Regions from separate parts of the Streptomyces sp. NPDC002619 genome, predicted to be linked through region 1. Evidence: riboswitches for the same ligand, from Rfam matches in the RefSeq annotation. Region 1 holds a riboswitch; each other region holds the start of a gene.

Region 1 (5,884 bases):
AGCGGGAGGGCGGGTTGTACGACGGCTGGCCCCAGGCGCTGCGCAGGGTCGAGCGCGTGAGGTAGAGCCGCTCCCGCGCACGGGTGATGCCGACGTACGCGAGGCGCCGCTCCTCCTCCAGTTCCTTGGTCTGGCCGAGGGCGCGCATGTGAGGGAAGACGCCGTCCTCCATGCCGGTCAGGAAGACCACCGGAAACTCCAGGCCCTTGGCCGTGTGGAGGGTCATCAGCGTGATGACGCCGGAGCCCTCCTCGTCCTCGTCCGGGATCTGGTCGGAGTCGGCTACCAGCGCGACCTGCTCCAGGAAGTCGGCCAGGGTGCCCTGCTCGCCCTCCGCTCGTTCCTGCTCGAACTCCAGGGCGACGGCGGCGAGTTCCTGGAGGTTCTCGATCCGGGTCTCGTCCTGGGGGTCGGTCGAGGACTGCAACTCGGCCAGATAGCCGGTGCGTTCGAGTATGGCTTCCAGGACGGTGGCCGGTCCCGCGCCCGACTCGACGATCGTACGGAGGTCCTCCATCAGCGTGTTGAACCGCTTGACGGCGTTCGTGGACCGCGCGGCCATGCCGTACGCCTCGTCGACGCGGCGCAGCGCCTGCGGGAAGCTGATCTTCTCGCGCTGGGCGAGGGCGTCGATCATCGCCTCCGCGCGTTCACCGATGCCGCGTTTGGGCACGTTGAGGATGCGGCGCAGCGGGACCGAGTCCTCAGGGTTCGCGAGCACGCGCAGGTAGGCCAGGACGTCCCGGACCTCCTTGCGCTCGTAGAAGCGGACACCGCCGACGACCTTGTAGGGCAGGCCGACGCGGATGAAGACCTCTTCGAAGACACGGGACTGGGCGTTGGTGCGGTAGAACACGGCGACGTCGCCGGACTTCGCCTCGCCCGCGTCCGTGAGCCGGTCGATCTCGTCGGCGACGAACTGCGCCTCGTCGTGCTCCGTGTCGGCCACATAGCCGGTGATCTGCGCGCCCGCGCCCGCGTTGGTCCACAGGTTCTTGGGGCGGCGGGACTCGTTGCGCTCGATGACCGCGTTGGCGGCGGACAGGATCGTCTGGGTGGAGCGGTAGTTCTGCTCCAGGAGGATCGTCGTCGCGTCCGGGTAGTCCTCCTCGAACTGGAGGATGTTGCGGATCGTCGCGCCGCGGAAGGCGTAGATCGACTGGTCGGCGTCGCCCACGACGCACAGCTCGGCGGGCGGTAGGTCGTGCCCGGCGGGCGGTACGTCCTCGTCGTGCCGGCCGGTGCCGACGAGTTCGCGCACGAGCGCGTACTGGGCGTGGTTGGTGTCCTGGTACTCGTCGACCAGGACGTGCCGGAAGCGGCGGCGGTAGTGCTCGGCGACGTCCGGGAAGGCGCGCAGCAGATTGACCGTCGTCATGATCAGGTCGTCGAAGTCGAGGGCGTTCGCCTCGCGCAGACGCGACTGGTAGAGGGCGTAGGCCTGGGCGAGGGTCTTCTCAAAGCCTCCCCCAGACTCCGTCTGGGATGTGCCCCCAGCGGCCTGCGCGGCGAAGTCCTCCTCGTCGATCAGCTCGTTCTTGAGGTTGCTGATCTTGGCGCTGAAGGACTTGGGCGGATAGCGCTTGGGATCGAGATCGAGATCACGGCAGACGAGTGCCATGAGCCGCTTGGAGTCGGCGGCGTCGTAGATCGAGAAGCTCGATGTGAAGCCCAGCTTCTTGCTCTCGCGCCGCAGGATGCGCACGCACGCGCTGTGGAAGGTCATCACCCACATCGCGTTCGCGCGCGGGCCGACGAGCTGCTCGACGCGCTCCTTCATCTCGCCCGCGGCCTTGTTGGTGAAGGTGATCGCGAGGATCTGGCCCGGGTGCACGCTCCGCTCGGCCAGGAGATACGCGATGCGGTGCGTGAGCACACGGGTCTTGCCGGAGCCGGCGCCGGCCACGATGAGCAGGGGGGTGCCGGCATGGACGACGGCCGCGCGCTGGTTCTCGTTCAGCCCCTCCAGGAGGGCGGCCGCGTCGATGGCCGGGCGCGGGGCGCCGTCGCGGTAGTACGAGTCCCGGTCCGGCGGCACGTCGAACTTCCCGCCGAACAGATCGTCCGGAAGTGACTCCGGAGCATGATCGTCCTCGGGCGGTGGCGGGGGTTCCTCCTCGCGCCCCTGGGGGGCCTGGAGGTTCGCCAGGAAGCTGTCGTCAAAGAGGCTGCTCATCGCTCTCCGAGTCTAGGGCGCCCCACCGACAACCCGCCGCCGCCCCGAGAACATCCCTCGTTCCCCGACAGCCCGGCACCGCCGTCACCAGCAACGATCGCTTGATCACGGTGCGCGACGAGCCGAATTCCGGTCGGGTGGCACGCGGGCACCGACGATCGACACGGCGAACAAACCGGACAAGTCACTGCTCGTCGTCATCTATCAACCACGCCTTGTCGCACCTTGACCAAAGGTCACGAAAATGTATCGGGCATATCGCCCATCAACCTTCACAGGCGCCACACCAGTTGGCTACCGTTCCGGGCGGGCCGTACGACCCCCACCGGCGAACGTCGCCGGGCCGCGCGGCCTCCGCCGAGTCCGGTGTGCCGCCCCGAGGCCGCCGGAGCCGGGGACCCACCGACCTTGGGGTGGATCGGCCCAACTCCCTTCCGGAGAACGGGCCGTAGGGCAAGCCTTCCGAACCACCCGCCCGAACCCGACAGCTAACTCGGTAGGCGGAACATGGAAGGAGTCGCCTCCTTTGGCGTCGCACCGCAAGCCGCGCGCCGCGAGCACGCGCATAGCCGGCATAGGCACCCCCGTCCTCGCCACCGCCGCCCTCACCTCTGTGGCCCTGCTCACCCAGACCGCCAACGCCGCCCCCTCCACCGACGGCAAGCCGAGCGTCGAGGAGGTGCAGAAGAAGGTCGACGACCTCTACCGCCAGGCGGAGTCGGCGACCGAGAAGTACAACTCGGCCAAGGAGAAGTCCGGCACGCAGCGCAAGCAGGTCGACGCGCTTCTGGACGACGTCGCCCGGCGCACGGACAAGCTCAACAAAGCCCGCGAGGAGCTGGGCACGTTCGCCGCGGCCCAGTACCGCACCGGTGCCGCCGCCCCCGACACCGCCACCTTCCTCCTGGCCGACAGTCCGCAGGACTACTTCGACCAGACCCAGCTGATGAGCCGGATGACCACGCGCCAGAAGGACGCGGTCGACGACTACGTCACGGAGCAGTCCGCGACGATGAAGAAGCGGCAGGAGGCCACCAAGAGCCTCGAGACGCTGAACGAGTCGCAGAGCGAGCTGAAGACCGCGAAGGCGACCGTCCAGACGAAGCTCTCCAGCGCGCGTGAGCTGCTGTCCAAGCTGACGGCGGAGGAGAAGGCGCGGCTCGCCGCCATCGAGAAGCAGAAGCAGGAGGAGGCGGCGCGGAAGGCCGCCGAGCTCGCCAAGCAGCAGGCGGCGCAGAAGGCGGCGGAGGAAGCGGCGGCGCAGAAGGAGAGCAGCTCCTCGGGCTCGACGGGCTCCTCGGGCTCGACAAGTTCGTCGGGTTCGTCGACCTCGCCCTCGTCCGGATCATCTTCGTCCGACTCGTACGCCACCAAGGCCGACAAGGCGATCGCCTTCGCCCGCGCCCAGATCGGCAAGCCGTACGTCTGGGGCGCCACCGGGCCCGACTCCTACGACTGCTCCGGCCTCACCCAGGCCGCTTGGAAGGCCGCCGGCGTCGACCTCCCGCGCACCACCTGGGACCAGGTCAACGCGGGCACCACCGTCTCCCTCGCCGACGCCCAGCCCGGTGACCTGATCTTCTTCTACGACGACATCAGCCACGTCGGCCTCTACATCGGCGACGGCATGATGATCCACGCCCCGAAGCCCGGCGCCTACGTCCGCGAGGAGTCGGTCTACTACGCCGGCGACTCGATCATCCACAGCGTGGTACGCCCGGCCTGACCAAGGCGGGGCGCGTGCCCGAGCAACGGGGCGCGCGAGGTACGTCACACGCGGGGCGTGCACTCCCGCACCGCACGCGGCGGCTCGTGCCGCCTGGGCGAGCGCGGGGGCGCGGACGCAGGGAGCGAGTCGCCGTACCGCCCGCCGGGCGTGCGCTCGCGTGCCGTGCGCCTAGCGCATCATGTGCGCGCCCGGCGCCTGTTCCACACGCCCGGCGCGCCTCGTGCACTCCGCGCCGGGCACAAGCACGACGCGCCCCTCCCTGAGGCGCACGCCCCTCCCACGGGGCGCCGCGCCCGCTCGGGTCGCCCCAGGCGCGGGCTCCTGGCAACGCGCGCCACGGCCCACCACACCGCGCGCACGCGCCTCGCCCCTGTCCCGCACGCGCGCGTTTTTGAAGGTCACGCGCGCGTGGCCCGCTCGTATCGGGTGTGTTGGTCCCTAGCATCGGGCCCATGCCCGGGACCTCTCCCCTTCGCCCCTGGTGGGCGCAGCGTCCGCCTGCGGCCGGGGCCGCCGTGATGGCGACCGGGATCGTGTCGGTCGGGCTGCAGCTGACCGGATACGAGGTCCTGTCCCGGCTGTTTCTGACGATGGCCTGTGTCTCCTGGCTGGCGCTCGCCGCGTCCTTCGGGGTGGGACTGGTGCGCGATCGGGAGCGGTGGGTGGCCCAGGCGAGGACGCCGGGCGCGCTGACGGCCGTGGCCGCGACCACCGTGCTCGGCACGCGTTTCTCCATGCTCGGCTGGCAGACGGTGGCGGAGGCGCTGCTCGCGCTGTCGGCCGTACTCTGGCCGGTCCTGATGCTCCTCGTCGTACCGCACTGGCAGCGCCACATGCCGGGCGCGGTGTTCCTGGGCTGTGTGGCCACGCAGGGACTCGCCGTCCTGGCGGCCACTCTGGCGGCCGTCGAGTCGACGGCCTGGCTCGCGCACACCGCGCTGGTGCTGTTCTGGCTGGGGCTCGTGCTGTACGGCTTCGCGCTGCCCCGCTTCGAACCGCGGCAGCTCACCGAGGGCGCCGGGGACCAGTGGATCGCGGGGGGCGCGCTGGCCAACTCGACGCTGGCCGGGGTGAAGCTGATCGCCGCCGACAGCCCGCGGCTGTACCTGTGGAACGACGACGACCGGGACGTCCTGCACTCGGTGACCGGCGCGCTGTTCTTCCTCGTCCTGGCCTGTTACGTCGTCCTGCTGATCGCCGAGCTGGCGAGACTCCGGCCGCGCTACGACGTACGCCGCTGGGCGACGGTCTTCCCGATGGGGATGACGGCGGCGGCGACGCTGTCGGTCGCCGCCGTCATCCGGGTCCCGTGGCTGAGGGGCCCCGGGAAGGTGCTGGTGTGGATCGCGGTGGCGGTGTGGATCGCGGTCGCCGCGGGCGCGGTGGCTGCGGCCCGCGCCCGGTTCAGCGCCGCGCGCTGAACGTCATGCCGGCGTACGCCACATCCACAGCACGGCGTACCTCACGTCCACGACACGGCGTACATCACGTCCACAGCACGGCGATGAAGACGTTCGCGATGGTGAGCAGCCCCACCAGGCCGAAGAGGCGCTTGTCCACGCGCTCGTCGTCCCGCTTCACATAAACGAGCCCGAGGATCACGATCAGCAGGGCCAGCTTCACGCCGATCTTGACGGTGTTGAGGTGATGGTCGTCGGCCTGGTTGAGGCCGACCAGGACCACACCGGTGACCAGCATGGTCAGCGCGCCGTGCAGCATCGCGGGGACGAAGCGGGCGTCGCCCTTGCCCATCGCCTTCATCTGGGTGAGGAACCCGCCGAGGAGCGACGCGATGCCGATGATGTGCAGGCCGACGAAGAGATGGATGAGTACGTCCATGGGGCCGGAGCCTAATCGGGGCACAAGTGCCTCCGGTCACCGCCCCCACCCCGAGCGACCCCGGCGGCACGGCCCGCATATATGCACCCCATAGCACTCCGGCGCCCCCACGTGTCACAGAACCGCCGCTTCGGTCATCG
Region 2 (5,884 bases), on a different contig from region 1:
CCGATCGGCGTACGTGTGCGTCGTCGTGATGTCCGCGTACGTTCCCTCGGAGGTGTTGAGATTGTGGTTGTACGCGTCCGCGCCCGCGTCGCGCAGCCGTTCGGCCTGACCGTCGGAGAGCAGCCCCAGACAGGCGCACACCTCGACGCCCTCGTTGCCCTCCTTGATCGCCCTGATCGTGTCCGAGACCCGGTCCACGTCACGGTCCGTCGGACCCCGCCCGCTGGCGACCAGACAGACCCGCTTGGCGCCACCGGCCAGGCCCGCGGCGGCCGCCTCGGAGGCCTGGTCGGGCTTGAGCCAGGTGTACTTCAGGATGTCGGCGTTGGAGCCCAGCCGCTGGGAGCAGTAGGAGCAGTCCTCGGGGCACAAGCCGGACTTGAGGTTCACCAGGTAGTTCAGTTTCACGCGCCGGCCGAACCAGTGCCGGCGCACCTTGCCGGCCGCGGCCACCACATCGAGCACGTCGTCGTCGGAGGTGGCCAGAACGGCGAGCGCTTCGTCGCGGGTCGGCAGCTCGCGCCGAAGCCCCTTGTCCACCAGCGTGTTCAGCAGGTCCATGAGGTCCGATCCTGTCCTACGGGACCGCCCCGGGCCAAGGAGAGTTTGCACAACGGAGACGGTTCACCGTGTGGGTATTGCCACACCCTGGGCGGCTGGTCGTCCGGCTAGTGTCTGTCCACTGCCTACAAATTCCCCGGAGGAGACATGGCGTTCGGCTGGATCGACGACCAGGCGGAGCAACGCCGCCGCGCCGGACTGGTACGGACCCTGCGCCCCCGCCCCGCCGCCTGGCCGCTCCTCGACCTGGCGAGCAACGACTACCTGGGCCTGTCCCACCATCCCGACGTCACGGAGGGCGCGGCCGGGGCGGCACGGACCTGGGGCGGCGGCTCGACGGGCTCCCGGCTGGTCACCGGCACCACCGAACTCCACACCGAGCTGGAGCGCGAGCTGGCCGAATTCTGCGGCTTCGAGGCGGCCCTGGTCTTCTCCTCCGGATACGCCGCCAACCTCGCCGCCGTCACCGCGCTCGGGCCGCACGGCTCGCTGATCGTCTCCGACGCCGGCAACCACGCCTCCCTGATCGACGGCTGCCGCCTTGCTCGCGGCACCACCCAGGTGGTCGGGCACGCCGATCCGGACGCCATCCGCAAGGCGCTCGGCACGCACGAGGGACCCGCGATCGCCGTCTCCGACACGGTGTTCTCCGTCGACGGGGACGCGGCCCCGCTGGCCGCGCTCGCCGCGGCCTGCCGCGAGCACGGCGCGGGGCTGGTCGTCGACGACGCCCACGGACTCGGCGTCCTGGGCGACGGCGGCCGGGGAGCGCCGTACGCGGCCGGGCTCGCGGGCGCCGACGACGTGGTCGTCACGGTCACGCTGTCCAAGTCGCTGGGCAGCCAGGGCGGTGCGGTGCTCGGCCCGGCCCGGGTGATCGACCACCTGGTCAACGCGGCACGAACGTTCATTTTCGACACGGGACTCGCGCCCGCCGCCGCTGGCGCGGCCCTGGCGGCGCTCAGGCTGCTGCGCCGTGAGCCGGAACGGGCGGCGCGCGCCCGCGATGTGGCCGGCGAACTGCACGCACGCCTGACCGCCGCGGGTCTTCAAGCCGTACGTCCGGACGCCGCGGTGGTCTCCGTGCGGGCGCCCTCCCCGGAGGGGGCCGTGCGCTGGGCGGCCGACTGCCGTAGGGCGGGCCTGGCCGTGGGCTGCTTCCGTCCTCCTTCCGTGCCCGACGGCATCTCACGGCTCAGGCTGACCGCCCGCGCGGACCTCTCCGGGTCCGAGATCGAGCGCGCTGTACGGGTGATCGGCGAGACGCGACCATGAGTCGGCGTGACACGGCCGTGCGTCGCCTGTGCGGAAACTGATCAATAAGGGGCGGTGGGTCGGTCCGGCAGAGGATCAGCGGAGCGTGTTGAGGAATCCCGCCCAGCTCTCGGGGGAGAAGAGCAGCGCGGGTCCGGCAGGTGCCTTGGAGTCGCGCACGGCGAGCAGCCCGGTCCACGGACCGGAGTGCGGCCGAGCCGTCTCCACGCAGTTGTTCGCTCCCGTGCTGTAGCTGCTGCGCAGCCACCGCACACCGTGCAGATCGGTACTGGAAGGTACGTTCCGAGGCAGTGCAGTCATGGTGCCTCCTTACGCGCCGTCACCTATCCCGGCGATGTAATCCAACGAGTCCTCGGGTGAAAGGGCGTGGATCTGAAGGGTGTTGAAGGCCTCTGAGTAGGCCTGGAGGTCTTCTTTCCGCTCCAGATAGAGGCTACTCGTCAAGTGGTCGAGAACAACCACATCCAGATCAGATGTGCTCGGAAATGAGAAGATAACGAAAGGTCCGGTGATTCCGATATGCGCACCGGCCGCGAACGGCAGCACCTGCAGCCGCACTTGAGGCAGGCGCGCCGCCTCCATCAGCCGCTTCAGCTGCCGCGCCATGACGTCCGGACCGCCGACATCCCTTCGCAACACCGCCTCGTCCAGTACGGCGCTCAGCTCCAGCGGCGGATTCGACCGCAGCACGTCCTGCCGGGCCAGCCGCACCTCCACCAGCGTGTCCAGCCGGTCGTCCGCAGCGCTGTCCGGCTCGCCCACGGCCGCCCGGGTCACCGCCCGCGCGTACTCAGGCGTCTGCAACAGCCCCGGTACCACCAGCGTCTCAAGCGTGCGCATCCCGCTGGCCTGCGACTCCAGGCTGATGAAGTCCCGGTAGGCGGGCGGCAGCACCCCGCGATAGGCGTGCCACCAGTGGTGACGGCCGTAGCCGTTCTCCGAGCCCGCCAACGCCAGCAGCAGCTCGCGCAGTTGACCGTCCGCCACACCATAGGCGTCCAGGAGTAACCGCACATCGGCCGCTTTCGCGCCGCTCGCACCCGTCTCGATACGGCTCACTTTCGACTGGTGCCACCCCACCATCCGGGCCGCCTCACCGCTCGTGAGACCCGCACCGGTGCGCAGGGAGCGCAGTTCGGCGCCCAGCTTCCGGCGGCGCACCGCGGGACCGTGCTGCATGCGCTACTCCTTACTCGGCATTACTCCTTACGTGCCGCCCAAATACGCTCTGCCGTCGCAGAGTTCACCGCTTTGAGCGACAGATATATGCATATCTTGGTGGATCGCCACCGTGACCGACGTGGTGATGGCAGTCTGACGACGAAGCACCAGTCCGGGACCGTACTCGAACCATCCGCTCCGTGTCGGACTGCGGTCCCGTGGGAAAGGGACAACGTCGCCATGGCAGACCATCTGGAAGCATCCGTAACTCTGCCGAGCGATCCCGCCTCGGTCTCCGCGGCCCGCTCCTACGTACTCGGCACCCTCGCGGAGTGGGGCCTGCCTGCGGACACGGAAGTCGCCGACACCATCCGGCTCATCGTCTCCGAACTCACCACCAACGCCGTACAGCACACCCTCGGTCAGTCACCCACCTTCACGGTGGACATGGTGCTCATCCGTGACGAACACCTCCGCATCGGCGTCACGGACAGTCATCCCCGCTTCCCCAAGAGACTGCCCGCCGCCGTCCAGCAGGACAATGGACGCGGCATGGTCATCATCCGCTGGCTCACCGCGGAATGCGGCGGCAAACTGCGCGTCCGTCCCACGCGCGAGGGCGGCAAGACCGTCTCCATCGAACTCCCCTGGACAGTCCCGGCCCAGCCCCTCACGACGGCGACCCAGCAGGAGCCGTGAGACTCTCCGGCTCCTGCTGGGTCGGTCGCCGAGGGCGGGGCCGCACGCCTGCGGCCGTCAGCCCTCGGGCAGTTCAGCTCACGCGGCCGTACCAGACGCTCCGCGTCCAGATCTTCTGCAGCCTCACCACGTCACCGGACTTCGGCGCGTGCCAGATCCTTCCCTTCCCGGCATAGATGCCGACGTGGTAGACGCTCGAGCCATAGTGGAAGAACACCAGGTCACCGGCCTTGCGGTTCCTGGCCGAGATATGACGCGTTCTGTTGTACTGCTGGGCGGCCGTCCGCGGCAGCCTCTTGCCCGCCTTCTTGAACGAGTAGAGCGTGAGCCCGGAACAGTCGAACCTGCGCGGCCCGGTGGCACCCCACTGGTACGGGGAGCCCTTCATCGAGGCCGCGATCCGGAGTGCCTTCGTCGCCGTCGCCCTCGTCGCGGCGGCGGCGTCCGTGGCCACGCCCGGAACCACGATCGAGCCGCCCATGGCGGCGATGGTGAGCGCCGAGGCCGTACCAGCCCGGACCATCAGCGACGGGACACGATTGAGCGCAGTCATGCGCAACCCTTCGTCAGCCGCCTGTGAAGGATGACCTGTCGGATTCGGACTGGCGAAGTAGCCCGGCCGCGTTGCCGCGGCTTCACCCCAAGGGCCGGTCGGAACGAACCTTCAGACGAACGAACGTCCGTTCCGGCGACCCGTCTTGCCTGGGTCCTCCACTCCTGCCGATCCACTGCCGTCGACCGGTCATCCGGGCGGCGGCAGGACTCGGCGTCCGCCCGGACCGCCCCGCCGCTGTGGCGGGGGCTTGTCGTCAGACAGGGATCCTCACTCACGCGTGTCCGAAAATCCCAAAGGAACCGGGGATTTGTGGTGTTACTCACCATTCGCCCGTTCGGGTCCACGGTGCCTTGTTCGCACCCTCGTCCAGGAGTTGACGAGCCCTCGGACCAGCGCGGGAGCACCTCGCCGAGCCCCTCGGCGGGCGCCCCGCGCATCCCGCGCGACGCCGAAAAAAAATGCTTTTCTACGCCGAACAGGGGTACGTCGTTTGGGTCGTTTCAACTCGGGCCGGGGTGTCCGGTCGTCGAGTGTGCGGCACCCCGGTCCCGGACGCCCGCGCCGGCCCATGCGTCAGGGCGGCGGCAAAGACACCCGCGCCGTGCGGCGCTCACCGTCCAGGACCCGCAATGCCCGTGCCAGCGTGGCCGCATGCAGCTCCGTCTCGCCCCGCTGATGCATCGTCGCCAGCGCGTCCTGCAGCTCCGCCGCCTTGCGCACCAGCGCCTGGGCCGCCCGCAGCCCGCGATACGTGTCCCCGTCCGACGCCGGATTGATCCGGCCCAGCAGGTCGACCACTTCCAGGTAACGGTCGATCAACTCGCCCTCGGCGCGGGTCAGGGCGGGCAGCGGCGGGAGTTCCGGTGGCAGCATCGGCCGCTCACCCCGCGTCGGGCGTGCGGCGGGAGGCCTTGCGGCTGGGGATGATGCCGTCCACCAGTCCATACGCCAGCGCGCCCGGGGCGTCCAGGATCAGATCCCGTTCGAGGTCCTCGTGGACCTGCTCCGCGCTACGACCGGTGTGCCGAACGAGCATTCCTTCCAGCAGCACCCGGACCCGACCCAACTCCTCCGCCTGGATGACGAGATCGCTCGGCTGCCCCTGCACCGGCTCGGGCAGCGACGGCTGCTGGACCACCATCCGTGCGCCCGGCAGCGCGAACCGCTTGCCCGGCGTACCGGCCGCGACCAGCAAGGCCGCCGACGAGCCGGCCTGCCCCAGGCAGATCGTCTCCACGTCGCAGCCGACGTAGCGCATCGTGTCGTAGATCGCCGCCATGGCGCTGAACGAGCCGCCGGGGGAGTTCACGTACAGCGAGATGTCCCGGTCCGGATCGTGGTGCTCGAGGTGCATGAACTGCGCCATCACGTCGTTGGCCGCCGTGTCGTCGATCGATGTGCCGAGGAAGACGATCCTCTCCTCCAGCAGCCTCGAGTACGGGTCGAGCGTCCGCTGGCCGGCGCTCGTGCGCTCGGTGAACTCCGGCAGGACATAGCGGGCGGACGGTCGGGTCATGGCATACCCCTCCTCGCGGCAGAGCCGTCTCCGGCAGAGAGCTCTCTGTAGAAAATGTACAGGACGTACAGAGTGGGGTCCTCCGGTCGCACAAGGAGAGTCTTCGGGTGGGCCCG
Region 3 (5,884 bases), on a different contig from region 1:
CACCCCGGCCGGCCCCTTCGCCCCGGATCCGGGACCAGCACCGGGATCGGCCGACTGGTGTACTGAGCGGCGGCGCGGCGGTCGAGCGGCCGCATGCCGAGGAAGAGGCCGTGGAGGCCGTGCCCGGCGCGCTGTCCGGGGAGCGCCGGGCGCAGCTGTCGCCGGGGCGTACGGTGCCGGACCGGGTCCGTCAGCTGTCCGCCATCGGGATGCGCTGGACGTGACGGGGGCGGTCGGCCTCAAGGTCTCGGCCGGACGGCGACGATCGGCATCAACCCTCCGCCGGACGCCAACGCTCGCCTCAGTCCGTGAGCCCGGCGGCGACCGTCGCGCCCAGTTCCCAGCACGCCTCGAGGTCGGTCTTGCCGGGCTCGCCCGTCACGGTCACCGCGTCGGCCGCGCGGCGCCAGCCGAGGCCGGTGGTGATCGACTCGATGCCGCGCACGGCCCCGGTGACGTCGTTGCCGCCGTGCACGAAGTAGCCGAAGGGCCTGCCCCGGGTCTCGTCCAGGCAGGGGTAGTAAACCTGGTCGAAAAAATGCTTGAGGGCACCCGCCATGTAGCCGAGGTTCGCCGGGGTGCCGAGCAGATAGCCGTCGGCGGCGAGCACGTCGGACGCGGTCGCGGCCAGCGCCGCGCGCCGTACGACCCGGACTCCCTCGATCTCCGGCGTGGTGGCGCCGGACACGACGGCCTCGAACATCGCCTGGCAGTTGGGTGAGGGCGTGTGGTGAACGATCAGCAAGGTAGGCACATCACGCACCCTGCCGTGGCGCGCCTCCCGGCCGCAAACGGTGCTGCCAGGGAACCGGGAGCCCACGGGCAATCCCGTACGGCGTCGTCGGTGCCCCCGGTTACCCTTCCCACCTGGAGGACAACGTGAGCGAGAAGAGCTACCGGACGGCGGGGCATCCGATGGCCGGCCGGTCCCTCCCCGTCACGATCGTCCACGCCTGTCAGCGCGACGGCAGCGGCGGCAGCCCCACAGCGGTGCTCGACGACGCCCCGCTCACCGAGGCCGACCGGCTCGCCCTGCCCGCGAGCCTCGGCACCTCCCATGCCGTTTTCGTCACGACCGGCGAGACGGACGGCGGCCGTACGGGCGCGACGCTGCGCTTCTTCACGTCGGCCGGTGAGCTGCCGGCCTGCGGGCACGGCACGGTCGCAGCGCTGGCCGTGCTCGCCGAGCGTGCGGGAACCGAGCGCTTCGAGGCCGAACTGCGCGCCGGAGGACGGACGTTCACCGGGAGCTGGGCACGTGACGGCGAGCGGGTCGAGGCGGTCTTCGATCCCGGTCCGGTGCGCCTGCGTGAGCCCACCGAGGCCGAAGCGGGTCTGGTGCTCGCCGCGCTCGGCATCGCCGAGGACACGCTCGCGGCCGGTGTGCGGGTGGCGTCCACGGGGCGCTGGCGGTTGCTCGTGCCGGTCCGGTCGCGGGCCGTGCTCGCCGGGCTCTCCCCCGACTTCGACCGGCTGCGCAGTGCCTGCGACCGGCTCGGGCTGCTGGGCTGTTACGTCCACTCCGTGCCGGGCGGCGAAGGCGCCCTGGCCGCCCGGATGTTCGCGCCGGCGATCGGCGTCCCGGAGGACATCGCCAACGCCAACAGCACGGCCTGTCTGGCGGCGCACCTGGCGAGCGAGGGCCGTACCCGGATCACCGTCGACATGGGCGACTCGCTCGAGAGCCCCGCCACGGTCGTCGCCACCATGCGGCCCCGTCCGGTGGGGCCGCCACTCGTCCGGGTCGGCGGGGAGGCCTCGGTCGTCAGGGTGGTGAGCTGGTCACCCTGACCGGCCGCGGCCTCCCGTGCCGCGCGGTTCCGTCGGTCGGTGCCGGGTCACATGGAACGGCGTCCCATGCGGCGCAGCACGACGAAGCCCGCGATGACGAGCAGTGCGCCGAGCGCGGCGGGCCAGAGGTTCGCCCCCGTCTCCGCGAGCCCGCCCTGGACCGCCTGGGGTTCGGTCTGCGCGGCGGCGGAGGGGGCGTCGGCCCCGACCACCGCGGGCGCGTCGGACTGGGTGGGTCCGCCGAGTTCCGAGGATTCGGTGGCCCCGCTGTCGCTGCCGACCTCGCTGACCTTGCCGTCGGCCTTGTCCGAGTCATCCTGTGCCGGGGCGTTGCCGTCGGGCGACGCCGTCGCGTACACCCTGGGTGCCTCGGTGGTGGGGGCGTCGGTGGCCGGGGGCGTATCGGCCGGCGGTTCGCCGGGCTCCTGCGTCGCCGTGTCGCCGGGGGCGGGCTCGTCGCTCTGGCCGGGCGCGGGGGCGGGATCGGAGGCGGGCGGGTCGCTCGGCTCCTGGCCCGGCTGCTCGCTCGGCTGCTCGCTGGGAGCCGGGGCGGCACCGGAGCCGCACGTGCGGCCGGAGTTGATGCAGTCGACCATCTCCCCCATCAGCTTCTCGTCGAAGACGTTGATGAAGTCGCCGTGGTCGGTGACCGGCTTGTGCAACTGCTCGGGGAAGGAGTCCACCGCGAACAACGGCGTGGTGCGGCCCCCGTCCTGGAGGCTGGGCGCGTCGACGTCGTAGACGATGCGCTGCACCAGCTGCGGAATCGCCTCGAAGCCCTGGGGGCAGCTGCCGTCCGCGGCGGCGAACGCCACGTGCGTGCGGTGGTTGGCGCTGTCGATGTTCCGTCCGTCCCAGCAGCTCTGGAACTTGAAGGTGCGTACGACGTCGCTGCCGGACGGGCACAGCGGGTACTTGTCCTTCAGTTGCCGATCCTCGAAGCCGGTGCAGCTCCACGACGCATTGGCGTTGGCGGGGCCGTTGACGAACGCCTTGGCGTCGCCGGTGATGATGCGCAGCAGCCGCGGCATGGCCGTGACCTTGCCGCGCGGGCTGCCCTCGAACGACAGCGTGACCTGCTCGGGCGTGACAATCTTGCCGGCGTTGCCCTCGGTGCCACCGCCCGGCGCGTCGGCGTCCCGCTCGCGCGAGCCGTCCTGCAGACGCAGTACGGGCCAGTAGTACGTCGACTTGTCGCCCTTGTCCTCGCAGCTCGTGTCGGCGTTCGCCAGGTCGTCGTCGCTGGCGAAGGCATTGTTGGACTGGTTGCCGATGTAGTCGTGGAAGTGGTGGGCGCCGTTGCTGACGCCGGGAGCGACGATCACGTTGTCCGAGTTGAACAGTCCGCCCGCGTTGACACCGCAGCTGCTCGTGAAGGTGCCCTTGGAGGCGTCGGCCTGCTGGGGCGGGTTCTGCACGTTGGGCTGGACGGTGGTGATGTCGGCGTAGTCGGCGGCGACGGGGCCGTTGCCGCCCTGTCCGCCGTTCTGCTGTTGAGCGCCGTCGCCCTGCCCCTGGCCCTGACTCGGATCGGCCTGCCCCTGGCCGCTGTTCGCGCCGTCGCCGGTCTGGTTGCCGGCCGGCCGCAGCGTGCATGCGGCCAGGTCCTCCAGGCCTTGCGGGCGGTCCCCCGTGCGGTCGATGGCGCCCGCGATCCGCTCGATGGTCGCGGCGCGCTTGTCCTTGAGGGGGTTCATGATGCTGTTGTCGGCGAACGCGGAATCCTGCTGCTGGGCCTGCGCGGAGTCCTGCAGTTGCTGGTAGGCCGCGGCGATCTGCTGGTCGAGGAGGGCGAGTTCGCGGTCGACGTCCGCCTTCGCCTCGTCCGGCACGGCGGTCAGGCGGCTGCCGATGTCCGGGCAGTCGATCGTGGCCGCCCCCGCGGCCAGGACCTGTGCGTTCCGGCTCTGGTCCGACTCCTGACCCCAACCGCCTTCGGTGGCGGACGCGTAGACGTTCACCGCGATCAGACCACCTCCGCCCAGCATCAGTGCGACCGCTGCGAAGGTCGCGCGTCGTGCGCCTGTCGGGCGTCTGCGCCTGTTGCGTCCCACGGAAGTACCCCTGCGTCTCGAGGCCGTCTCGGCATGGAAATCCCCCGCACCCATACGGCGCCGCACGCCCGGGTGTTCAAACGCCCCGCGGATTCATGGCCACCTCATGGCCACCAAGGGCGCATGGCGACACGGGCGTCACGGCCGACACGGTTGAACAGCCGTACGCAGTCACCCGACTCCGATCCGTGACGCCCGGCAGCCCGCATGCCGTTTCGTGGGAAAATGATGCAAAACCTGCTGCCGACCGGACGGCGATGCCATGACGAATCCGGAGATCGACTACGCGGCGGTGTTCCAGGCCCTGCCGGGCACGGTGGCGCTCCTGACGCCCGATCTGATGTACGCGGACGCCAACGCAGGGCAATTGTCCCGATGCATTGCAGCCCGTCCCCGAACTGCGGGGCGAACATCACAAATACGTATCGGGCAATTCGCACTTCAACCTTCACGTGCGCCACACAAGTTGGCTAAGTTGACGACCGGGCCGCACGGCTCCCCCCGGCGAATCCCGCCGGGCCGCGTGGCCTCCGCCGAGTCCGGCGCCCTGCGTGGCGACCGGAGCCGGGGACCCAACCGACATTGGGGTGAATCGGTCCAACTGCCCGTCGGGGCAGGGGCCGTAGGGCAAGCCTTCCGGAATCGACCGCCCGAACCCGACAGCTAACTCGGTAGGCGGAGTACGGAAGGAGTGCGTCTCCCATGGCGCCGGAGAGCCGCGACGAGGTTCGACAGCGGATCGACAGCCTCTACGACCAGGCAGAGAACGCCACCGGGAACTACAACGCGACCCGCGCGAGGACGTCGGGCACACGGGGCCGTGGCGTCCCGTTGCGCAAGAACCGCTCCGCACGGACCGATCCCGATCTGGACCAGGTCACCCGGCAGTGGTTCGACGCGGCCCGCGCGAAGCTCGGCCCGACCGTGCCGGCCGCACTGCCGAACGACCGCAGGCCGCAGCGCCCCGCCGAGGATCGCCCCAAGGCTCAGTCGGAGGATGAACTCAGGCGCGCGGGGCCGGAGTTGACAGGTCGTCGACGCATGCCGGAGCTCCCCGCCGGGCCGTCAGCCGGAGCACTCGATCGCCCACTGCGGGAACCGGCGGTCCGCCCCGTTGCCGAGCTGACCGCAGGGTCTGGCGGATCCACGGGACCGGACGCGTCGCCGACCGGCCGGCTCGTCGCCGCGTTGCCCGCCGTACCCGGCTCACGCCGGGAACCGGAGGCGCCCAAGGCACTGCCCGCCCGCGCCGCCGAGCCGCGGCGCCCCTCGCCGGGCACCGCCAAGGAGCGGAACCGGCGCAAGCTCGCCGTGGCCCGTGACCTGCTGTCGCGGTACGCCGTACAGCGGACCGGCCCGATCGCGGCGATCGAGGCCCGGCCGACCGACTCGGGCGCCTGGTCCGGCGTACAGGCTCCGGTGGAACAGCCGACCGAGGAGGAGTGGCGACCCCCGTCGTGGGCGGTCGGCCTCGGCGTGGCGACACCGTCGTCGACGGACACGCCGCGCGGCACAGCCGATGCGCTCGGCATGCCGGACCCCCTGGGCACGTCCGACCCGCTGGGTACACCGGACCCCCTGGGCTTGCCCGACGCACTCGGTCCCAGCACCTGGGCCGAACCCGGGTCCTTCGCAGCCCCCTCCCCCACCACCGACATCGGGACCTTTCTCACGACCGCCCTCACGGACACCGGATCCTTCGCGCCGGTCGGTATCGGCAGCGCGCCGGACGCCCTGTACGGCGGCAACGCCGGCAAGGCCGTCGCCTTCGCGCGGGAGCAGATCGGCAGGCCGTGTCTCTGGGGTGCGACCGGGCCGGACTCGTACGACTACGCGAGTCTCACGCAGGCCGCCTGGAAGGCCGCGGGCGTCGCCCTGCCGCGTTCCGCGCGGGAGCAGGCGAGCGCGGGCATGTCTGTCACGCTCACCGACATCCAGGACGGAGATCTCGTCTTCTTCTTCGACAACGACAGTCACGTCGGCCTGTACGTCGGCAACGGCATGATGGTCCACGCGCCCGGCCCCGGTTCGCTCATCCG
Region 4 (5,884 bases), on a different contig from region 1:
AGCTCGCCCGCTTCGCCGAGGAGGGCCCCACGTCCGAGGAAATGGAGCGCGCCCAGGCCCAGTTGGAGCGCGAGTGGCTGGACCGGCTCGGCACGGTCGCGGGCCGCGCCGACGAACTGTGCCGGTACGCCGTCCTGTTCGGCGACCCGCAGCTCGCCCTCACCGCCGTGCAGCGCGTCCTCGCGGTGACCCCGGAGGAGGTCAAGGAGGTCGCCCAGGCCCGGCTGCGCCCCGACAACCGCGCGGTGCTCGTGTACGAGCCGCTGTCGGCCGAGTCCGCGGAGCACACCGAGGACCCGGGCATCCCCGAGGACCCGGAGTCCGAGGCCACCGTCGAAGCCGGCGCCACCGCAGACCAGGACGACAACGAGGAGGCGGCCAAGTGACCGAGCTCGCCGCGATGGAGTTCCACCCCCAGCCCCGCGCGGGCGAGGCGAAGCCGTGGGCCTTCCCGGCCCCCGAGCGAGGCACGCTGGACAACGGCCTGACCGTGCTGCGCTGCCACCGCCCCGGCCAGCAGGTCGTGGCCGTCGAGGTGCTCCTCGACGCGCCCCTGGACGCCGAGCCGGCCGGCTTCGACGGCGTCGCCACGATCATGGCGCGGGCCTTCTCCGAGGGCACCGACAAGCACTCCGCCGAGGAGTTCGCCGCCGAGCTGGAGCGCTGCGGCGCCACCCTCGACGCGCATGCCGACCACCCCGGCGTCAGGCTGAGCCTGGAGGTACCCGCCTCCCGCCTCGGCAAGGCGCTCGGGCTGCTCGCCGACGCCCTCAGGGCGCCGGCGTTCGCGGACAGCGAGGTCGAGCGGCTGGTCCGCAACCGCCTCGACGAGATCCCGCACGAGCTGGCCAACCCCTCCCGCCGCGCTGCCAAGGAGCTCTCCAAGGAGCTGTTCCCGGCGACCGCGCGCATGTCCCGCCCGCGCCAGGGCACCGAGGACACGGTCGAGAAGATCGACGCGGTGGCCGTAAGCGCCTTCTACGACCGGCACGTCAGGCCCGCCACGGCCACCGCCGTGGTCGTCGGCGACCTCACCGGCATCGACCTGGACGAGCTGCTCGGCGAGACCCTGGGCGACTGGACCGGCTCCCAGGCTCAGCCGCGCCCCGTGCCGCCGGTGAGCGCCGACGACACCGGCCGGGTCGTCATCGTGGACCGCCCCGGCGCTGTCCAGACCCAGCTGCTCATCGGCCGCGTCGGCTCCGACCGGCACGACCGCGTGTGGCCCGCGCAGGTGCTCGGCACGTACTGCCTCGGCGGCACCCTCACCTCCCGCCTGGACCGCGTCCTGCGCGAGGAGAAGGGCTACACCTACGGTGTGCGCGCGTTCGGCCAGGTCCTGCGGTCCGCCCCGGACGGCACAGGCGCCTCGATGCTCGCCATCAGCGGCTCCGTGGACACCCCGAACACCGGCCCGGCGCTGGCGGACCTGTGGACCGTGCTGCGCACGCTCGCCGCGGAAGGACTCACCGACGCGGAGCGCGACGTCGCCGTGCAGAACCTGGTCGGCGTGGCGCCGCTCAAGTACGAGACGGCGGCGGCCGTGGCCAGCACGCTCGCCGACCAGGTCGAGCAGTACCTGCCCGACGACTACCAGGCGACGCTGTACCAGCAGCTCGCAGCCACCGGCACCGTGGAGGCCACCGCCGCCGTGGTCAACGCCTTCCCGGTGGAACGGCTGGTCACGGTCCTGGTCGGCGACGCGGCGCAGATCAAGGAGCCCGTGGAGGCTCTCGGCATCGGCGAAGTGAGCGTCGTCTCCGCCGAGTAGAGCACGCGTAGAGCCCGTGTGGTGCACGCGCGCGTGGGGCTCTGACGACCGACGGGTTGTCAGGGCCCTTTCTCATTTCCCCCAGATGTCCGAATTGGGGCGGAGGTTGCCTGTCTGCCCTGTGGGATGCGCTACAAAAGCCCGGATCGGTTTGGGGATTGAAACTTGTCCCGCTTAGCGTCGTCCGGGCTGTTCGTCAGGCAGTGCGCCGCGCCCGCGGCACCGGACAGTCATCGCCGAGTCCCCCTACGGCGCGAGCCAGGGGAGCCGGGGACCCACACGTCCCTGGGGTGAATCGGACGCCCGCGCCGAGCGAGGGGGTCCGTAGGAGACCTTCCTGCTCCGAACCCGTCAGCTAACCCGGTAGGCGAGAAGGAAGGAAAGGACCAGCCACTCCATGGCGTTCACCCGCGCCACCGGGAAGCACCGCCGTCCCACCCGGACACGTCGCACCACCGCTCGCGCGGCGGGCGTCGCGGCCCTCGCCACCACCGGCGTCATGGGCACCCTCGCGGCCACCCCGGCGCTCGCCGCCGAGACCCCGGCCGAGCAGACGGGCCTCATCCCCGTCGTCACCCTCGGCGACTCGGTCGCCCAGCAGATCGACGCCCAGGCCGCAGCCCAGAAGCAGGCCGCCGAGGAGAAGGCGGCCGAGCAGGCCGCGCGCAAGGCGGCCGCGCAGGAGGCCAAGAAGGAGCGCGCGGCCAAGGAGCGCGCCGCCCGCGAGGCCGAGCGCAAGCGCCTCAACGCCTTCGTCGTGCCGATAGCGAACTCGTACGTCTCCACCGGCTACAAGACCGGCGGCTCCCTGTGGTCCTCCGGCGCCCACACCGGCATCGACTTCCACGCCTCCTCCGGCACCACCGTCCACGCGGTCGGCTCGGGCACGGTCGTGTCGACCGGCTGGGGCGGGGCGTACGGCAACCAGATCGTGATCAGGATGGCCGACGGGATGTACACCCAGTACGGCCACCTGTCGTCGATCGGTGTCTCGGTGGGACAGACGGTCGTCCCCGGCCAGCAGATCGGCCTGTCCGGCGCGACCGGCAACGTGACCGGGCCGCACCTCCACTTCGAGGCCCGTACGACCCCGGAGTACGGCTCGGACATCGACCCCGTCGCCTATCTCCGCAAGCACGGCGTGAACGTCTGACGACCCAAGGCGCGACAGCGAGGCCCCGGCTCCCTCGAGCCGGGGCTTTCGTCGTTTCGGACCCCCCGCTGTCCAAAAAATATCCATGGATTCCGGCCCGCCATCGGAAATTCCGGCTCATTGCAATAGAGTCACAGAACACACGTCAATCGTCGACGTTTCACGGGGATTAAGGCGGAGGTCGGTCATGCGTATTCCGGCGCACTCGGTATGCACGGCGATCCGGGACGACATCGTCGCAGGTGTCTACGAGCGCGGCAGCCGGCTCACCGAGGAACTGCTGGCCCGCCGCTACGGCGTCTCGCGCGTCCCCGTCCGCGAGGCTCTGCGCACCCTGGAGGCCGAGGGCTTCGTGGTGACCCGGCGGCACGCGGGCGCGTGCGTCGCCGAACCGACCGAGCAGGAGGCCGCCGACCTGCTGGAGATGCGCATGCTCCTGGAGCCGCTCGGCGCCTCCCGGGCCGCTCAGCGGCGTACCGAGGCGCATCTCAAGGTGCTGCGCGGCCTGGTCAGGCTGGGCCAGGAGCGGGCCAGGCGGGGCAACAGCGAGGACCTGCGCTCGCTGGGCGGCTGGTTCCACGAGACGCTCGCGCAGGCCTCCGGCAGCCATGCCCTGACCTCGATGCTCACCCAGTTGCGGCACAAGATCGCATGGATGTACGCGATCGAGGCGCCCGCCGACCCCGCGGAGTCCTGGGCGGAGCACGGTGCCATCGTGGACGCCGTGGCGCGCGGCGACGGCGAGCGCGCGCGGGCGATCACGGCGCTGCACACCGAGCGCGCGACGACCGCGCACCGGCTGCGATTCGCGCCCGGCGCGGAGCGTGTGAGGAACTCGCAACACCCCGTAAACATGTCGAGCCTGCGGCATTAACACGGGCGCCGTATACAAAGAGGGGATATTCGGGTGGCGTGAATTTCCGCTGACCTTTCTCGCGTGCGCCGTGAATTCATGGCGCACGCCTCATTCGTGCGTCCTGAGTCTGTCCCGCGGTGAATTCACCAGATGTGCCGCGGAAACGCGGAAGCCGCGCCACCCCTGCTGGGCGACGCGGCTTCCCGGTACCGGTCCGGTATGAATCCGGTACGGTTCAGACGGTCTCGGGCAGTTCCTCGAGGCCCTCGGCGACCAGCTTGGCCAGCCGGTCCAGGGCGACGTCCGCGCCTTCGGCGTCGGAGGCGAGGACGATCTCCTCGCCGCCCTGGGCGCCCAGGCCGAGGACGGCCAGCATGGAGGCCGCGTTGACGGGGTTGCCGTCGGCCTTGGCGATCGTCACGGGGACGCCTGCGGCCGTGGCGGCTCGGACGAAGATGGAAGCGGGGCGGGCGTGGAGACCCTCGGCCCAGCCGACGTTGACGCGGCGCTCAGCCATGTGATGCTGCCCTTCAGTGTTCAGGGTTGTCTAGACCAGTTTCCCATATGGTGAAGCATGCCCGGAGCGGTCCTGCGTCCCGCCCAGGCGTGGAGTCGGACCGCGGCCTCGGTCCGACTCCGTTCCCCACAGACTGCCTCGCGCCGTTGTCATTGGCGAGCCGTACTCTGGGGCCCATGCAGACCCCGGCGGACCGGCAGGACCGGCACGAGTACCCCGCCCACTGGGAGGCGGACGTGGTGCTGCGCGACGGTGGCACCGCACGCATCCGGCCGATCACCGTCGACGACGCCGACCGCCTGGTCAGCTTCTACGAGCAGGTCTCGGACGAGTCGAAGTACTACCGCTTCTTCGCGGCGTACCCACGTCTGTCCGCCAAGGACGTCCACCGCTTCACGCACCACGACTTCGTGGACCGGGTGGGGCTCGCGGCCACCATCGGCGGCGAGTTCATCGCCACCGTACGCTACGACCGCATCGGCGCCGGCGGAGCACCCGCCTCCGCCCCCGCCGACGAGGCCGAGGTCGCCTTCCTCGTGCAGGACGCCCAGCAGGGCCGCGGGGTCGCCTCCGCCCTCCTGGAACACATCGCGGCCGTCGCCCGCGAGCGCGGCATCCGCCGGTTCGCCGCCGAGGTGCTGCCCGCCAACACCAAGATGATCAAGGTGTTCACGGACGCCGGGTACACCCAGAAGCGCAGCTTCGAGGACGGCGTCGTACGCCTGGAATTCGACCTCGAACCCACCGACCGGTCCCTTGCAGTGCAGCGCGCGCGGGAGCAGCGCGCGGAGGCGCGGTCCGTACGACGGCTCCTCGCGCCCGGCTCCGTCGCAGTCGTCGGCGTCGGCCGCACGCCCGGCGGGATCGGCCGCGGCCTCCTCGGCAACATCAGGGACGCCGGGTTCACCGGCAGCCTGTACGCGGTCAACAGGGCCTTCCCCGAGGAGCTGAAGGACGTAGACGGAGTGCCGGCGTACCGCTCGGTGCGCGAAATCGGCGGCCATGTCGACCTCGTGGTGGTCGCCGTCCCCGCCGAGCAGGTGCCCCAGGTGGTCACCGAGTGCGGCGAGCACGGGGTGCAAGGGCTCGTGGTGGTCTCCGCCGGCTACGCGGAGAGCGGTCCCGACGGGCGCGAGCGGCAGCGCGAACTCGTCCGGCACGCGCGCACGTACGGCATGCGAATCATCGGGCCGAACGCCTTCGGGATCATCAACACCTCCTCTGAGGTGCGGCTCAACGCCTCGCTCGCACCGGAGATGCCGCGCCCGGGGAGGATCGGGCTGTTCGCCCAGTCCGGCGCCATCGGCATCGCGCTGCTGTCCCGGCTGCACCGGCGCGGGGCAGGAGTCACTGGGGTCACGGGTGTGTCCACGTTCGTGTCGTCAGGCAACCGGGCCGACGTGTCCGGCAACGACGTCATCCAGTACTGGTACGACGACCCCGACACCGACGTCGTCCTCATGTACCTGGAGTCCATCGGTAACCCGCGCAAGTTCACCCGCCTCGCCCGGCGTACGGCCGCGGCGAAGCCGATGGTCGTGGTGCAGGGCGCGGGGTCCGCGCCGCAGGGGCACGCGGTACGGGCGA

Evidence for each region. Region 1 has a riboswitch for cyclic di-AMP ahead of ACFYXB_RS01865 (NlpC/P60 family protein). Riboswitches for the same ligand answer to the same signal wherever they lie in the genome.
Region 2: another riboswitch for cyclic di-AMP. It lies ahead of ACFYXB_RS10250 (C40 family peptidase); the one in region 1 lies ahead of ACFYXB_RS01865 (NlpC/P60 family protein).
Region 3: another riboswitch for cyclic di-AMP. It lies ahead of ACFYXB_RS23135 (NlpC/P60 family protein); the one in region 1 lies ahead of ACFYXB_RS01865 (NlpC/P60 family protein).
Region 4: another riboswitch for cyclic di-AMP. It lies ahead of ACFYXB_RS26970 (M23 family metallopeptidase); the one in region 1 lies ahead of ACFYXB_RS01865 (NlpC/P60 family protein).

What each region holds. Positions count from the first base shown of each region.
Region 1 covers NZ_JBIAQV010000001.1:355,098-360,981, reverse strand. Annotated here, with positions in the region: gene pcrA (DNA helicase PcrA) at 1-2,176, opposite strand, end outside; cyclic di-AMP (ydaO/yuaA leader) riboswitch at 2,522-2,694, shown strand; gene ACFYXB_RS01865 (NlpC/P60 family protein) at 2,703-3,902, shown strand; gene ACFYXB_RS01860 (tellurite resistance/C4-dicarboxylate transporter family protein) at 4,358-5,326, shown strand; gene ACFYXB_RS01855 (hypothetical protein) at 5,391-5,744, opposite strand.
Region 2 covers NZ_JBIAQV010000004.1:198,863-204,746, reverse strand. Annotated here, with positions in the region: gene bioB (biotin synthase BioB) at 1-561, opposite strand, end outside; gene ACFYXB_RS10270 (8-amino-7-oxononanoate synthase) at 709-1,836, shown strand; gene ACFYXB_RS10265 (DUF397 domain-containing protein) at 1,912-2,136, opposite strand; gene ACFYXB_RS10260 (helix-turn-helix transcriptional regulator) at 2,146-3,015, opposite strand; gene ACFYXB_RS10255 (ATP-binding protein) at 3,238-3,696, shown strand; gene ACFYXB_RS10250 (C40 family peptidase) at 3,770-4,249, opposite strand; cyclic di-AMP (ydaO/yuaA leader) riboswitch at 4,252-4,446, opposite strand; gene ACFYXB_RS10245 (hypothetical protein) at 4,826-5,125, opposite strand; gene ACFYXB_RS10240 (ATP-dependent Clp protease proteolytic subunit) at 5,133-5,768, opposite strand.
Region 3 covers NZ_JBIAQV010000014.1:185,479-191,362, forward strand. Annotated here, with positions in the region: gene ACFYXB_RS23120 (NAD(P)H-dependent oxidoreductase) at 302-754, opposite strand; gene ACFYXB_RS23125 (PhzF family phenazine biosynthesis protein) at 880-1,791, shown strand; gene ACFYXB_RS23130 (DUF1996 domain-containing protein) at 1,839-3,779, opposite strand; cyclic di-AMP (ydaO/yuaA leader) riboswitch at 4,367-4,539, shown strand; gene ACFYXB_RS23135 (NlpC/P60 family protein) at 4,548-5,884, shown strand, end outside.
Region 4 covers NZ_JBIAQV010000019.1:116,543-122,426, forward strand. Annotated here, with positions in the region: gene ACFYXB_RS26960 (M16 family metallopeptidase) at 1-386, shown strand, start outside; gene ACFYXB_RS26965 (M16 family metallopeptidase) at 383-1,771, shown strand; cyclic di-AMP (ydaO/yuaA leader) riboswitch at 1,996-2,155, shown strand; gene ACFYXB_RS26970 (M23 family metallopeptidase) at 2,169-2,924, shown strand; gene ACFYXB_RS26975 (GntR family transcriptional regulator) at 3,112-3,798, shown strand; gene ACFYXB_RS26980 (HPr family phosphocarrier protein) at 4,016-4,297, opposite strand; gene ACFYXB_RS26985 (GNAT family N-acetyltransferase) at 4,474-5,884, shown strand, end outside.